DNA from 2 places in the Bacillus pretiosus genome. Region 2 is predicted to be linked to the other one. Evidence: riboswitches for the same ligand, from Rfam matches in the RefSeq annotation. Region 2 holds a riboswitch; the other holds the start of a gene.

Region 1 (8,546 bases), 710 kb from region 2:
CACTCGGTATTCCACCAGCACTACTAATCGCAATGTTCCCTGCAGTAAATGGATATTTCTTCATTCCAAACTATGGAACAATCGTTGCTGCCATTAACTTCGATCGCACTGGTACAACAGGTATTGGTAAATATGTTTTAAATCATAGCTTTATGATTCCAGGCCTAATCGCAACATTCACCTCTATCGGAATTGGAATGCTCCTAATATCAATTATGTTTTAAAGAAAAAGCACAAACCGACAATTTTAAAGGGTTTGTGCTTTTTTAATCAAACGTTTGTTTAAATATTTTTAACTGTCCATTATGTTCTTTTCTATTTTTGTGAAGTTCCCTTTCCCTACAAGCTCCTATTTACTTCCACTACTAGCTTCTTCGTACTTTCATACGGAGATTCCGCTAAACTAATCGCGGAAATAACAGAAACACCGTCCGCACCAGCTTCTATAACTGACGCTGTATTTTCAATTGTAATGCCACCAATCCCAACGATCGGTATTGTAATTTCTTGTTCTCTAAAATGAGCTAAACCTTTCGTTCCTTGTACAGCTTTCGTATCTTTTTTCGTACTCGTTGGGAAAATAGGCCCAACACCTAAATAATCAGCTCCGTTTTCAATTGCCCAGCGTGCTTCTTCAATTGTATGGGTAGATACACCAACAATTTTATCACCCATTTTTTCACGAACAGAAGTAATTCCTTCATCATCTTGGCCAACATGCACGCCATCTGCATCTAACTCCATAGCTAGTTCCACATCATCATTTACGATGAATGGTACACCGTACTCTTTACAGACTGCTTGTAGTTCTTTCGCGAAACAAATACGTTTCTCTCCCGTTAAAGCCCCTTCCCCCTTTTCACGAAATTGAAAAATTGTTATACCGCCTTCAAGTGCATCTCTCAATACTTGTAGTGGCTCCTTCGCACAATTGTTACTTCCCATAATAAAATATACTGATAATAATCTAGACATTTCAGCCTTTGTAATACAGGGCATCTAGTTCCCCTCCTTACTATATAAGCTCAATCTTCCCATACTTCTCAATATCACCCGAAGTGGTATTCGCTAACTGATTTAAAAATTCAATTTGGAAACTACCAGGTCCCTTTTCCACTGTCTTAGCAGCTGCCAGTTCCGCAGCTACACCATAAAACGTTAATGCCGCTACTGCTGCCTTTACATAATCCTTTTCTACTGCTACAAATGCTCCTATTACAGAAGTTAGTAAACAACCAGTTCCCGTAACTTTCGTTAAAATAGGGTGACCATTTCGAATAAGGATCGTTCGTTCTCCATCTGTAACAACATCTTCTTTTCCAGTAATCACCGCTACTGTATTTAATTCATCCGCTGCCTGCCTTGCAATACTTACGACATTGCCATTTCCAACACCGGCGTCTACCCCTTTAATTTCCCATCTCTCATTAATAACGTTCGCTATTTCAGCTGCATTTCCGCGGATAATCGCTAAATCAATTTCAGCCGGAATATGTCTCGCAACTTCTGTTCGATACGATGTTGCTCCTGCACCAACTGGATCAAATAGTACTGGTACATTATTCACATTTGCTGATTTACCAGCAAGTAACATCGCTTCTACCTCTTCAGGACGAAGTGTACCCATATTTAAAACAAGGGCTCCCGCAATGCTAGCCATTTCTGCTACTTCTTCTTTTGCATACGCCATTACAGGTGATGCTCCTAATGCTAACAAACCGTTTGCTGTAAAATTTGTTACAACAACATTTGTAATATTATGCACGAGTGGATTAGACTCTCTCACCAAATCCACTACTTTACTAATTTCTTTCATATTCATCCTTTTCATCTCCTAACTATAGTGATGGGAGATACACAAAAAGGCACTTTGCGCGTACGCAAAGTGCCTGAACATGTGCTTTTACACTCTCCCTACGCTGGCATTATCCAACAGGTTCAAATGGTCAATGACGGATTAGTCATACTCTCAGTTTGCATCCACAAACTCCCATGTGTTTATTATTCATCTACTTCAAAGTCTACTCTTATTCTAGTAAAATAACAAGTTCTTTACTTTTCTATTTCATATAGAAGCAACTGATAAAACAATACGCATAATAAAGTGAAACTTTAATCAGTGGGGGCTTTGTTCATCCCCCACTGATTATTAGTTGAACCAATCGGGCTTTTATGGGCAGTTGATCCCCTACCTAACTTCTTGGCTTCCGCTGAATTTTGAGGCAGGGGTCTTACTGCCCGTTAATGCGGGATAAATAAGTATCTATTTCTCATAGTCTCATCATGGCGCATATTATGTTCTGTCGCCATCATTCACCCTCAAACAGATGTTATCCCACTAAAAAACGTTCAAATCTGGAGCGAAACTGAATCTCAAGAAGATGTATGCTATAGTTAACGTATGGAAATTTGAAAGGATGTTTTAAATATGGTAAAAAGCGTTGTAATCGCTGAAAAGCCTTCCGTTGCACGTGATATTGCGCGTGTACTTAAGTGTGATAAAAAAGGAAATGGCTACCTTGAAGGTAGTAAATATATTGTAACTTGGGCTTTAGGTCATCTCGTTACATTAGCTGATCCAGAAAGCTATGATGTGAAATATAAACAGTGGAATTTAGAAGATTTACCGATGCTACCTGAGCGCTTGAAATTAACGGTTATTAAACAAACAGGGAAACAATTTAATGCTGTGAAGAGTCAGCTACTTAGAAAAGATGTAAATGAAATTATTGTAGCGACAGATGCTGGACGCGAAGGCGAATTAGTCGCACGTTGGATTATCGATAAAGTTAAAATACAAAAACCTATTAAGCGTTTATGGATTTCATCTGTTACTGATAAAGCAATTAAAGATGGCTTCGCAAATTTAAAACCAGGTAAAGCATATGACAATTTATACGCTTCGGCTGTCGCACGTTCAGAAGCTGACTGGTACATCGGTCTTAACGCGACTCGCGCTTTAACGACTCGCTTTAATGCCCAGCTGAATTGCGGCCGTGTTGCGATGTATCCCGTCAATAGTTAGGGTGAAATTAATATTTCTAGTATTTATATGACTTGTATGATTTTCTCCCAAATTTATATGGTTATAATGATAATTTTAAGTAGTAAAAACCTCGATTTAATTGTAAAACACCTTTTAAAAAATGGTTATAACAGACTTCTTGTATCTGCCCTTTTAAATTAGACATATAAAAAGATTTTTTCAGTTTGTATTCGATAATTACGTTCTGAGATTTTCTTACACTCCTCCGGAAAATTATTATAAAGAAATTTCGTACTACATTTTAAGTCTTTAGCAATATCAATTATTGCCTTCACACCAAATTGTTCCTTTTCTGTTTCACTCAGATAAATACTAACTTCTTTATTTAGCCATCCCCATACTGTTGTTTTAGGTACACCTATGTAATTAGCAAACTGCTTTATATTTCCATTAAAGCCGCTTTGAAGAATAAAGGACAAATTTTCATATAATGCATGAATACTAAAGCTGTTTTCTTTGCTATTTTCTTTAAACAAAGATTATTATATTTTGAGAAATATAATAATCTTTGTGGTCTGTAAATTGAAGAATATTAAGTGGTTTAAAAAGATACAATTGACAATAAGGACATATACCAATTCTATTCTTTCTATGCAAGAATGGAATTAACTTATTACAAGTAGGGCATTTTTCTTCTAAGTAAATTTTATGATTTATACATACATTATAAGTCGTAAGACACCAGATTAATGGGTAATACAAAAATCCTTTCTCCATTAATTCCTTCAAACATTCCTCCATCGAAATGAAGTTCATTAAAAATACATACAATTCCAAAAAAAATTTAGCATATACTGTTTAAAAGCATAATACCCTCAACAAAAAAAGAAAAAGCACTCGTCAAAGCGCTTTTCTTTAATTTAACTTCTTGTCCTTAAGAAATATTCTATGCGTTATTCTTTAAATTACATTTCCAATTGATAATTTACTAATTTTCCATCATGACATTGTATGCTTTCAATTAATCCATAGTCCCCATCTTTACAACCATCGAAATTAGACAATAATTTTTTTCCAGTTCAAAGTAAAAATTAAATTCCGATTCTACTCGTTTCTTCATTGTATATTTAGCCACCACATCTTTCTTTATCATATATCTTTAATATTACATAACAAACTTTTTCATTTTGATAACATGGCGCTACCTTCTAAATAAATGTATAATTTCTATATTAAAATGCCATTAAAGAAGATACACCATTCGAAATGGGGGAATACAACATGAAAACAAAAATCTACAAATATCCTAGACAAAAGATTAATGGAATTTGGCTAATAATTGCTGGCACAGCAATGTTTTTACTTTTAATAAAATACAACGGTTATCCAAATGTTTGGCCTTTTAGTATCGTATATGCATTAGGTGTAATTTGGCAATTAAACCCTAAAACTAGATATAAATTAGCAGTTGGTCCTGGCACAAAAGAACAAAAAAGGTGGTCTAATTTTTCAATCACCCTATTAGCTATTTTAGTTTTTCTGGTTTGTCATTTTTTTTTCAATGACTATAGAATTGGCTGGCTATTAATCCTTTTAACTGTAGGTATTCATTTTTTACTCTTTATTCCGGTACATGGGAAATTGATGTTTTTTTTATCAATTAGTCTAATAATTAATGCATTAATAGGACTAATCATTAATAACATCAGCCTAGACATATTTTTTGTAATAGATGGTCTAATAAAAATTTTATTTGGTGGTATTTTTATTAAGGTAAGTCCTATTAACTTTTAAAAAATAGGCTATTTTTTAAAAGTTAATGAAATAAGAATATAAATAAGGTGATCCTTGTTTTTAGGAGTAGCCTATGCGTATCAAGCTAAGAAAAGCAAATACCCCAAAATGAGAACATTTTCATTTTGGGGCATTTGCTTTTCTTAGCTTAATGATGATGTGCTGTTCCCTCAATATTGTAAAAGCATTAAAATTGTAACATTATAATATAAAACATAATAACTTCGAGATAAAAGAGCAACTTATGAATTTTCTGTTTTATATACTTTTAAGATAAACACACATATATAGGAATACTCTTAATTATGTGGATGTTTATAAATCATTTAAATAATTTTATATTACGTTAAGTAATGAAGATCAATAAGAATTCATTATTATATATTATGGATAATATTACTAAAGTTATTAGTGTATCAAATAAAGATTAAAAAAACTTAGAATATAATCTAATGTAGTACTAAAAAAATTAAATGCCCTGAAACAGAGTTGATTGAATTAATACTGAACCAACTCGCACTGAGAAACAACTCTGAATACATATAACATACTGATCGGTTCTCATCATCCTTTTACTGTCACAATTGAGATTTATATTATTATAGGGTAAAACCGATTGTACATTTAAACAATCGGTTTTCAATAAAAAGCACTTGGGTTTCTAAAATAAATTTTTAATATTTTTTCACAAATTAACGAGATAATTGTTTTTTATTAATTGCAAAGACTGAAAGAAAAATAAAGACTACTGCATATGCTAAAATAATAATATAATCCAGTACTTCAATACCATGGTGAGCAACCACATCCGTTGGCACCTTTACAATATAATATACAGGTAAAACTTTAGATATTATTTGCATAAAATCTGGTAATAAACCTGGAGGTTGTGCCACACCTCCTAAGAATATAAGTAACATAAAAATCCCAGTTCCAATAACTTGTGCAGAATCACTTGGAACTAACACCCCTATGATAATTCCCCCTAAAATTGATACTATTGAGGTTACCCATAACCAAAGGCATATAATTAGCCATTCTGTGATTGAAAGATTTATACCTTGGTAAAGAAATGCTACCATAAATACAATGCATATAATAAGAAAATTTAAAAATAACTGTGCAATCATATTAGCAATTACATATGTAAATGGAGGTAACGGCGATACTTTTATCAATTTTATCCATCCCTGCGAAAAATCAAGAGATATCCTATTACTTAGTGTGTTTAATCCACTTCCCATTACCCCTATAGTAGCACAGCCAATCATTAATTTTAAATTCCAAGAAACCCCTTCAATTATTGTATCTCCCCCCACTTGGCTAATCAGAATGAAATAAAACATCACAGGGAAGATTACTGTGAAAATTATAAATCGGCGATTTCGTATTGTTCGAATTAATTCACTTTTACATTGAGCAATCAGAGTATTCATTTTGTCCCCTCTTTCTAGCTAGTTACCTTTCTATAATAGTCTTCTAAAGAACTATTTTGCACCTCTAATGCTGATATATCATAATTTTTACTCATTAATACTTTTAAAGTACTTTCAATATTACTGCTTTCAATTTTCACGTTTTTCTCTTTTATTTCCACTGAATTAACGCAAGATAATTGTTTTAGTTCCTTTTCATCTATACACTGATTCATTTTAAAACTAATATAACTACTACATACTTGTGCCTTTAGTTCTTTAGGAGAACCATCTGCAATAATTGCTCCCTTATCTAAAAATATTATGCGATCTGAAACAGAATCCGCCTCTTCTAAATAATGTGTCGTAAGAATAACTGTTTTGTTATTTTCCTTAATTAGCTTCTTTAAAGAATCCCAAAATAGTTGACGTGATGTAATATCCATTCCAACTGTTGGCTCATCCAGGAATAATAAATCTGGATTCCCGCACATTGCTAAGGCAAAATTCAATCTCCTTTTCTGTCCTCCAGACAACTTAGTAGAAATTACATCTTGCTCCTCTTTTAGTCCTGATATTTCTAAAAGTAGATCCATAGGTAAAGAATTTTTATAATAACTTCTAAATAAATTAATAGTTTCTTTTACTGTTAATAAATTTATCACACTAACTTCTTGAAGCATTACTCCAATTCTTTGCTTAACTGAATTATTAGTAGGATTATTCCCGAATAGCTCTACATTCCCAGATGTTTGTCTAATCAACCCTAGCATAATACCAATAATTGTGGACTTTCCAGCACCATTTGAACCTAATATAGTTACAATAGAACCTTTTTGAATATTTAAATCAATATTATTAAGAACCTTTTTATTTTCAAAACTCTTAGTCACGTTTTCCAACTTAATAATTGTTGTATCCACTTGAACTCTCCTCTTATTCTATTTTACTACACTTACAATTAGGATTTTTAATAGTAGATAGAATTTTAGCATCAAAGTTTCTAGTATCTATTTTTAGCTGTTTTCCCAAGGTTAAACTATTTTCAGGTTCAATCATCCTCGGCATTTCTCCAATAATATTAGGCAAATCAGCTAAAAAGAATCCTGATACAATTAAAGCATGATCCGGATTGAATTGTATATTAGGATACCCATTTTTCAACTCTTCTACTGATTTATATAGTTTAGGAGATAGACTGTCTAACTTATTTACATATATATCCTCTAAGCATTGTAAACAACCCGTTTGTTCCGGTATAAAAGTAGGCCCAATATACAAGTCCCATCGATCAACAAATAGCAATGTCCATCTAAATTTATACTTAATAGCCAAAGAATTTATTAAAGAATAGAGTAAAGGATCATACTCATCAACAGCAACTGTTACAAAATTACAATCTTTAAGTTCTGCTTCTAGTTTCTCACTTTGGAATTTTTGAACATCAATAAATTGCGTATTACATAGATCCTTTTTACTTTTATAAAATTGTTCATAAGCATAGACTTTATTCTGACCTATTCTCTGGTTAATATATTCATGACAATTTTCTATATGTAGATTACTCAATGTTCCGCAATCAATTAATTTTAGATTATTGAATTCATATCTCAATAGCTTACTTGCGATTTTGGCCCCCAAAACCCCGAGACCGATTAATGCCATATTAGTATTTTGAATGGATTCTTTCAAAAATTGTTCTTTTCCGTACATATTATTAGTCATCCAATAAGGCAAAATATGCTTATCATGAAGACTTGCAGTAAAATATCCTTTTTGTAAACCCGTAACAATAATATTCATCACTGTTTTTTTATATTGATTTGGAACAAAGTGAATAATATCTTTTAATACTTGTCCGTAATTTAACCTTTCAAAGAACTCCTTTATCCAACTTGTCTTATTTTTATCCTTCAATTTAAATAAGCTTGCAGAAAGGTAACTATTTTTTATACATAATTCATATTCACTTGGAAAAAAAAGAAAATAACCTGGGGTTACAGATATACTTTTTTCAATTAATTCATTATACATTTTTAATTCTCCTAACCACTTATCCTACTGGTATCATATATAATATAGATTTTCCTTTTCCATCTAACCCTAAAAAATTATTAATCCGATCATCATAAAAACCAGTAAAAGGTATAGCTTTTAGCTTTAAGTATGTACTTACCAACAAAATATTTTGGGATAGATGACCACTTTCCATTAAAGCTAATCTGTAAGCTCTTAAACCATATTTATCTACTTGATGCTCAAAATTAGCTACTAGCAAAAAAATTACTGCTGCCTGTTCGTAATTATTCTCTGCAATTAATGGGTTTCTTTTACTGTCTGTTGAGATTCCT
Region 2 (8,546 bases):
TTGGCGCTGGCATTATCTTGATTACTGGACTTGTATCAAGACCAGACGTCATAGATATTATTAGTAAAATTGGCGGTGCCTCTATAACAATATTAGCGACCATCGTTATGGCGGTTATATTAGAAAGCTTCGGCTTCTTCCACTGGTCCGCAGCGAAACTTGCAAATTTAGCAAAAGGATCTGGTCGCCGTCTATACTGGTATATTCAATTATTATGTTTTCTTATGACTCTTTTATTTAATAACGACGGTAGTATTTTAATTACAACTCCAATTTTAATTCTTCTTCTAAAAAACCTTCAATTAAAACCACATCAACAAATTCCTTATTTATTAAGTGGTGCTTTAATCGCTACTGCATCTAGTGCACCAATTGGTGTAAGTAATATCGTAAACTTAATCGCATTAAATATCGTTAATATGACTCTTTACATGCATACTGCTATGATGTTTGTACCTGCAACACTAGGTTTATTATTTATGTCATGGCTCATGTATACAGTGTTAAAGAAAAAGCTTCCTAAAAAATTACCTGTTTCTTCTTATGACATTGAAGAGATTTTCTTCACAAAAAACTTCCATCCACTTAAAGGAACAAAATCTGTTAATACGAAACAAAAACGTACAAAATTCATGTTAAAAGTATTAGGTTTCGTCTTTCTTATGCGCTGTCTTCTATTCGTTGCATCCTTCTTATCGATTCCAATCGAAATTGTTGCTGTACTCGGTTCACTCGTTCTTCTCATCTGGAGATGGTACTACTTACGAACAAACCCAGTCGATATTTTGAAAAAGACACCGTGGCACATTTTAATTTTCGCTTTCTCTATGTATGTAATTATTTACGGGCTTCACAACGCAGGATTAACAACGGCGCTTGTAAATTGGCTTGAACCAGTTGTAAGTCAACATCTACTCTATGCTAGCTTTACAATGGGCGGACTTGTATCTATCCTCTCTAACGTCTTTAATAATCACCCTGCACTTATGATTGGTACCATTACATTAACAGAAATGGGCCTAGATCCAGTCACATTAAAAACTATCTATCTCGCAAATATCATTGGTAGTGACATCGGTTCACTATTATTACCAATCGGTACGCTAGCTTCCCTCATTTGGATGTATATCCTAAGACAAAATAAAATTAAAGTGAAATGGAAAGATTATTTAAGCGTATCTCTCATCGTAATCCCACTCACAACAGCCGTCACATTATTCCTCTTATACTACTGGGTACAATTATTCTTCGCCTTATAGAAAATAGAAGCCCCCTTTGCTACCGTCTTAGCAAAGGGGGCTTCTTCTATATTTAAGTTAGGTACTACAGTGTGATCAATCAAGTAAAGAGGTGTAACGTGTTATTGGTATAAATGACTACCAGTGTCTTTAAATTCTTTCGCTTTCTCTTTCATCCCTTTTTCAATTGCTTCTGTCGTTTCTAAATCATTGTCTTTCGCATATTCACGAATATCATGTGAAATTCTCATACTACAAAACTTCGGTCCACACATTGAACAGAAATGAGCCGTTTTCGCGCCTTCTGCTGGCAATGTTTCATCGTGATATTCCATCGCACGTTCAGGGTCTAAAGATAAATTAAATTGATCGCGCCAACGGAATTCAAAGCGAGCTTTTGAAAGTGCATCATCACGCTGATGAGCCGTTTTGTGCCCTTTCGCAAGATCAGCTGCATGTGCAGCAATTTTGTACGTAATAACCCCCGTGCGAACATCATCTTTATTCGGTAAACCTAAATGTTCTTTCGGTGTTACATAACAAAGCATCGCCGTGCCAAACCAGCCAATCATCGCCGCTCCAATTGCCGATGTAATATGGTCATAACCTGGTGCAATATCTGTCGTTAACGGCCCAAGTGTATAGAACGGTGCGCCCTGACAAATATCAAGCTCTTTCTCCATATTCTCTTTAATTAAATGCATCGGTACATGCCCAGGTCCTTCAATCATCACTTGCACATCATGTTTCCAAGCAATCTTCGTTAATTCACCAAGTGTTTCAAGCTCAGAAAACTGTGCTTCGTCATTTGCATCTGCAATCGAACCTGGACGTAATCCATCTCCAAGAGAGAACGAAACGTCGTACTGCTTCATAATTTCACATATCTCTTCAAAATGAGTGTATAAGAAGTTTTCTTTATGATGGAATAAACACCACTGTGCCATAATTGAACCACCACGCGAAACGATACCTGTCGTACGCTTTGCAGTAATCGGAATGTAACGAAGTAATACGCCCGCGTGAATCGTAAAGTAATCCACACCTTGCTCCGCCTGCTCAATTAACGTATCACGATACACTTCCCACGTTAAATCTTCTGCAATTCCATTTACTTTTTCCAGCGCTTGATAAATCGGTACAGTTCCAACTGGTACAGGCGCGTTACGAATAATCCACTCACGCGTCGTATGAATATTTTTACCTGTAGATAAATCCATAATCGTATCCGCACCCCAACGCGTTGCCCACGTCATCTTCTCTACTTCTTCTGCAATTGAAGAAGATACAGCAGAGTTTCCGATATTTGCATTGACCTTCACGTGAAAGTTACGGCCGATAATCATCGGTTCTGCTTCCGGATGGTTAATATTCGCTGGTAAAATGGCACGACCTTCCGCGATTTCCTTACGAACAAACTCAGGCTCTACTCCTTCACGAATCGCAACATATTCCATCTCAGACGTAATGATACCCTTACGTGCATAATGCATTTGCGTAACATTTCCACCTTGCTTTGCTCTAAGCGGCTGACGATCCATTTGCGGGAAAACAGGCGTATGTTTCAAAGCCACTTTCACACCGTCATCCTCTGGTTTTACTTCGCGCCCTTCGTATGCTTCTACATCTCCGCGCTCCAGGATCCAAGAGTGGCGCGGCGCCTGCAATCCCTTTTCCAGTTCCACTTTATACGCAGGATCTGTATAAGGACCGCTCGTATCATATACACGAATTGGCGGATTCGGAATACCGTTCGTTTCGCTTTGTTCAATCTCGCGCATCGGCACTTTCATACCCGCGCGTGGTCCATCCACATACACTTTCTTACTTCCTGGTAAACTCGATTTCAATTCAATTTGCTCAGCTGAAACAGACTGTTTCATAACCTTTGTTGCCCCCCTGTACGTGACAAGGACAAGATATGGCCAGCGTATGCCAAAATAAAAAGAGCCAGGTCCATAAAAAAATAAGGACCTGGCTCATAAAGACATCATTATGTAAAGCCGTTAACTTCCCTACGCTGGTACGAGCCAGATCAGGTCCAAAGGGTTAAGAAGTTCACACGCTTCTCTCTCAGCCTACGCATACGTTAGGCACCCCTAGTTTATCACTGATTTAATTTTCAATACTTTCCCATCATACACGATAATCTGAAAAATGCAAAGTTTATTTCTTTTGTTGTTTATGGAATCATCCACGTTAAATAATATGCCTGTACATACGTCATAATACCAACAATAATTACGAAGAATAAACTATGCTTCACTGTAAAGCGGAATAAATCTGATTCTTTTCCAGCAAGTCCAACTGCCGCACAAGCAATTGCAATCGATTGCGGAGAAATCATTTTTCCTGTTACACCGCCCGTTGTATTTGCTGCAACGAGAAGTACTTCAGATACACCGACTTGCTGCGCTGTAATCGCTTGTAAATTCGAGAACAGTGCATTCGCTGACGTATCGGATCCTGTTAAAAATACACCGATCCAGCCTAGGAATGGTGAGAAGAACGGGAATAGTCCGCCAGTTCCTGCAAGTGCTAATGCTAATGTAGAAGATAGACCAGAATAGTTTGCGATAAACGCGAATCCTAATACGAATCCGATAGATAGAATTGGCATCTTAAGCTCATTTATCGTTTCTTTAAATGTTACTACTGCATCTTTTGCACTCATTTTCAAAATAAAGATAGAAATGATACAAGCAATTAAAATTGCTGTTCCCGTCGCTGATAAAATATCTAATTTCAAGATTGCTTCATAAGGCGTCGGTTTATTTACAATTGGCTCTGCTTTCATTACTAAATTGTGTAAGCCTGGAACTTCAAACTTAAACACAAGGCTTTCCAAAGCACCGCCTGGAGCAAATAACGCTTTAAAGAAACTTTGGCTCCAAATGACTACCATCACAGTTAAAATAATGAATGGAGACCATGCTTTTACTACTTTTCCTACCGTTAGTTTCGGCATAGATATCGCCGTTGCTGCTACCTCACTATTTGCTTCTTTAGACTGATAGATTTCTTTCGGCTGCCAAACTTTTAAGAATAGCGATAAACTCACTAAACTTACAAGTGCTGACGTAATATCCGGAAGTTCTGGCCCTAAGAACGTCGCTGTAATGAACTGCGTAATTGCAAATGAGCTACCTGCTACAAATAGAGCCGGCCATGTTTGTCTTACTCCTTTAAATCCATCCATTAAAAATACGATAAAGAACGGAACAAATAATGATAAGAACGGTAATTGATGCCCAGCCATTTGTCCAATTTTATGCGGATCAATACCTGTTACTTGTCCAGCAACTGTAATCGGAATTCCCATCGCTCCGAACGCTACTGGTGCCGTATTTGCGATTAAACACAGACCCGCTGCATATAAAGGATTTAACCCAAGACCTGCAAGAAGCGCTGCGGTAATCGCTACTGGTGCACCAAATCCTGCTGCCCCTTCCAAAAATGCTCCAAATGAAAAACCGATTAAAATAACGAGTAAACGATGGTCATTCGTAATGGATAATACAGATGCACGAATCACATCGAATTGACCTGTTTTCACAGATATTTTATATAAAAATACCGACATAATGATAATCCAAGCAATTGGCCATAGTCCGTATAAAAAACCATATCCCGTCGCTGCCATCGCCATCGTGAACGGCATCTTATAAGCGAATAACGCAACTAAAATTGTAAGTACGACTGTAATTAATCCTGCCACATACCCCTTCATGCGGAAAACTGCTAAAGCTAAGAAAAAAAAGATAATCGGAATAAGTGCGATTGCTGCCGAAATCCAAATGTTTCCGAACGGATCATAAACTTGTGTCCATGTGTTCATTGTTCTCTCCCCCTAAAGAATCCCCTTTTAAATAGAATAACCTCATCAATAGACTATCAGGTCATCATACCTTTAAACCTAAAATAAAAAAACGTCAAAGAAAACGTTTTCATTAATTTTATCACAACAATTTTCATTAAAAAAGATTTTTTTGAAAATTTTATTATTTATCATGAGAATCTTACAAAAACGTCACGTTCTTGTAATGTTCATCGATAGGAAGCTCGCTACATTTCCTGCATAATAAAGGTATAAAAACGGATATTATTTATGAGGTGATATATATGAACGGAAACAAAATATTAGCAGCTTTATCATACTTTAGTGTATTATTTGCCCCTATCTTATTCCCTATCATTGTGTGGATTGTGGGCGATTCTGAAACGAAACCGCACGCAAAACGCGCTCTATGGACACACATCATTCCAAGCATCGCGTCATTTATTGGATTTATTATTCTAGGAATTATGGGTATCGGATCGAATCAACCAGACGTAACACTTGGCATTGGAGCAATGATTGTCTTATGTATTTGCGGCATTATTAGCTTATACTACTTCATTTGGAACATCGTAAAAGGTATTAAAGTGCTGAAAGCTTAAGTTTAAACAAACGTTTGATTAAAACAGTACGCATCATAATAAATGAAATTTTATCGGCGATACGACAATCTTTTAATAAGAAAAAAACCGTCCCAAAATACCTTTTGGGACGGTTTTTTTATCTTCTGCGTTTCTTCTTTTTTCTCATCATTTTTTTGCGGCGCGTATTCACTTTATCCGCTATAATGTGAAGCGTACTTGCTACAATAATTCCCATTACGAACGTTACAATTTCAACCTCATGTTCCTTCGCAATTTCTATTAAATTCCCATCAAGCGCGATTACATTTAATAGGAATAAAAACGGAGAAAACACAATTAACATGTATGCAATACGAATCACATCACCAAGTATAATTGTATGTGTAAAGAAGGATCGATGCGGCATGACCTTCTTATACGGATACCAAAATATACGTAGGAACCCCCATTTATTATACGCATTACTATATGTATCTAAATCCGGCGTTAAAAATGAAGTACCTACTAAAAAGCCAATTGCAAAAGTTAATAAAAAATCCAAGTCTGTTAATCCATACGAAAAGAGCATAAACAAAACAACCGGAAGGGATATTAAGTTTATTTTCGTATGCGTTCTTCCTGATGGCATAATGCACTTCCTCGCTTACGTTCGCCCTGTCACCATATGACAGTTCTCACCTACTGATCTAATTTCTGATCGATAAAGGATGTGTCTATATCCGAACCAAACCATTCTGCCAACTTCACTCGTGCCTTATCTTTCACCTCTTCATTGACGTATAACGACGCTTGTAATAGAGCAGCCATTAACGCCCCTAAATCATCTGTATAACCAACTCCAGCAATGAAATCTGGGATGGCATCAATTGGTGCAATAAAATAAGCAAGTGCTCCAATCACAATAATTTTCACTCGCTTTGGAACATCAGGTCTTTGCAAAACGTAAAACAATAATAAACTTGCATAAATGACCGACTGCCCTGCTTGCTTTGCAACATGTTTTGCTTTCTTCCAAAACGCTTCAACTGAAAATTTTTGTTCCATGTAAAAGCCTCCCTATTTTTTTAAAGAAATAAGCTACAATATGTTATCAGTAAAAGTTCATCAAAATTACACATAATCTATCAATGAACTTTCATTGTAACAAACAAACTAAAAAAGAACAAGTGTTCGTTAATTTTTACATACTTCCCTTCATATAATAGGTTTCTAGATAACCACTCACCCATTGTCATTTCTTATTTCTCAACAAGAAAATTTTCACTTTCACTGAACATTCTGCTCTACCTTTGTTATATTTTCTAGTTGACGGACATATAAACGAATGTTAAAGTTTTCTCTGGTAGTGACAAATCTCATACAAAAAATGTAAAATGTTATAGTGTTTCTCAGAAATGAATTTTGTTGTATAATACAGAAATGACGTTATGCTTATGAGCAGCACAAGAAACCAAAAGGGTATGCATAGTTATAGTCGTATATGGGTGAATATAGAACCTCTAATTATGGCCAAGAAAACTATGTATTTTTTATTTTAGCATTTTTCGCTCCAAAATCGACCAAGCCTGATAGAGAAAGGGTGGAAATGAATGAAAGAAACCTTGAAATCACAATTTCAAAATGTGCGTTTCACTGTATTCGTAGCTTTAGCTTTATGGCTGAAGACGTACCTTATTACACGCACAAGCTTTGATTTAAAACTTGAATCTTTCATGCAAGAATTCATTTTATTCCTTAGCCCATTAGCAGCATCATTACTGCTTGTTGGTCTTGCATTATTTGCAAAAGGGAAAAAACGTAACTATATAGCACTTGGAATTAATTTTGTTTTAACAATCGTTCTTGTTGGTAACGTAATGTTCTACGGATTCTACAATGACTTCGTTACTTTACCAGTACTAGGACAAACATCTAACTTTGGAAGTTTAGGTTCTAGTGTGAAAGAATTGTTTAACTACAAAATTATCCTTGCATTTGCTGATATTATTGTATTCTTCATTTTATTGAAGAAGATGAAGAATTTTGCACCGACAGAACGTGTAGCACGCCCAATGCGTTCCCTATACTTCGTGTCAACAGTTGCTATTTTCTTCGCAAACTTAGGACTTGCAGAAGCTGAGCGTCCCGAACTATTAACACGTTCATTCGACCGCGTTATGCTTGTTAAAAACTTAGGTTTATATGTACACCAAGTGTATGATCTTGGCTTACAAGCAAAATCAAGTTCACAAAAAGCTTTTGCTGACGGTAGTAAATTACAGGAAACAGAGAACTACGTAAAAACAACGCAAAGCAAACCAGATCCAAATATGTTTGGTACGGCAAAAGGGAAAAACGTAATTGTTGTCTCTCTTGAGTCATTACAAACATTCTTAATTGGTGCAACAGTTAACGGACAAGAAGTTACACCATTCTTAAACCAATTTACGAAAGAAAGTTATTACTTTGATAACTTCTTCCACCAAACTGGGCAAGGAAAAACATCTGATGCTGAATTCTTAGTAGATACTTCCATGTATCCACTAGACCGTGGTGCTGTATTCTTCACACACGGTAATAACGAATATACAGCAACACCAGAAATTTTACGTGAGCAAGGATATCACACATCGGTATTCCACGCGAACAACGCAACATTCTGGAACCGTAACATTATGTATCCGGCACTTGGTTATGATCGTTACTACAACGAGCTTGACTACAAGATTACGCCAGAAACGAAATTAAATTGGGGATTAAAAGATATCGAATACTTCGATCAATCTATCGATATGTTAAAAGAAGTGAAGCAACCGTTCTATACTCGCTTCCTTACTTTAACAAACCATTACCCATTCACTTATGATGACAGCACAAAATTAATCGATGAATACAATTCTGGTGATG

Evidence for each region. Region 2 has a riboswitch for thiamine pyrophosphate ahead of thiC (phosphomethylpyrimidine synthase ThiC). Riboswitches for the same ligand answer to the same signal wherever they lie in the genome.
Region 1: another riboswitch for thiamine pyrophosphate. It lies ahead of thiM (hydroxyethylthiazole kinase); the one in region 2 lies ahead of thiC (phosphomethylpyrimidine synthase ThiC).

The regions. Positions count from the first base shown of each region.
Region 1 covers NZ_CM129593.1:431,541-440,086, reverse strand. Annotated here, with positions in the region: gene ACU8YW_RS02280 (anaerobic C4-dicarboxylate transporter family protein) at 1-224, shown strand, start outside; gene thiE (thiamine phosphate synthase) at 340-999, opposite strand; gene thiM (hydroxyethylthiazole kinase) at 1,016-1,831, opposite strand; TPP riboswitch at 1,895-2,004, opposite strand; partial or broken gene topB (DNA topoisomerase III) at 2,429-3,001, shown strand; gene ACU8YW_RS02260 (hypothetical protein) at 3,184-3,522, opposite strand; gene ACU8YW_RS02255 (DUF6609 family protein) at 4,268-4,780, shown strand; gene ACU8YW_RS02250 (ABC transporter permease) at 5,473-6,216, opposite strand; gene ACU8YW_RS02245 (ABC transporter ATP-binding protein) at 6,231-7,118, opposite strand; gene ACU8YW_RS02240 (ThiF family adenylyltransferase) at 7,132-8,229, opposite strand; gene ACU8YW_RS02235 (SagB/ThcOx family dehydrogenase) at 8,249-8,546, opposite strand, start outside.
Region 2 covers NZ_CM129593.1:4,976,720-4,985,265, forward strand. Annotated here, with positions in the region: gene ACU8YW_RS25860 (arsenic transporter) at 1-1,259, shown strand, start outside; gene thiC (phosphomethylpyrimidine synthase ThiC) at 1,361-3,121, opposite strand; TPP riboswitch at 3,234-3,349, opposite strand; gene lldP (L-lactate permease) at 3,421-5,076, opposite strand; gene ACU8YW_RS25875 (magnetosome magnetite crystal formation protein family) at 5,361-5,678, shown strand; gene ACU8YW_RS25880 (metal-binding protein) at 5,797-6,288, opposite strand; gene ACU8YW_RS25885 (YkvA family protein) at 6,339-6,704, opposite strand; gene ACU8YW_RS25890 (LTA synthase family protein) at 7,250-8,546, shown strand, end outside.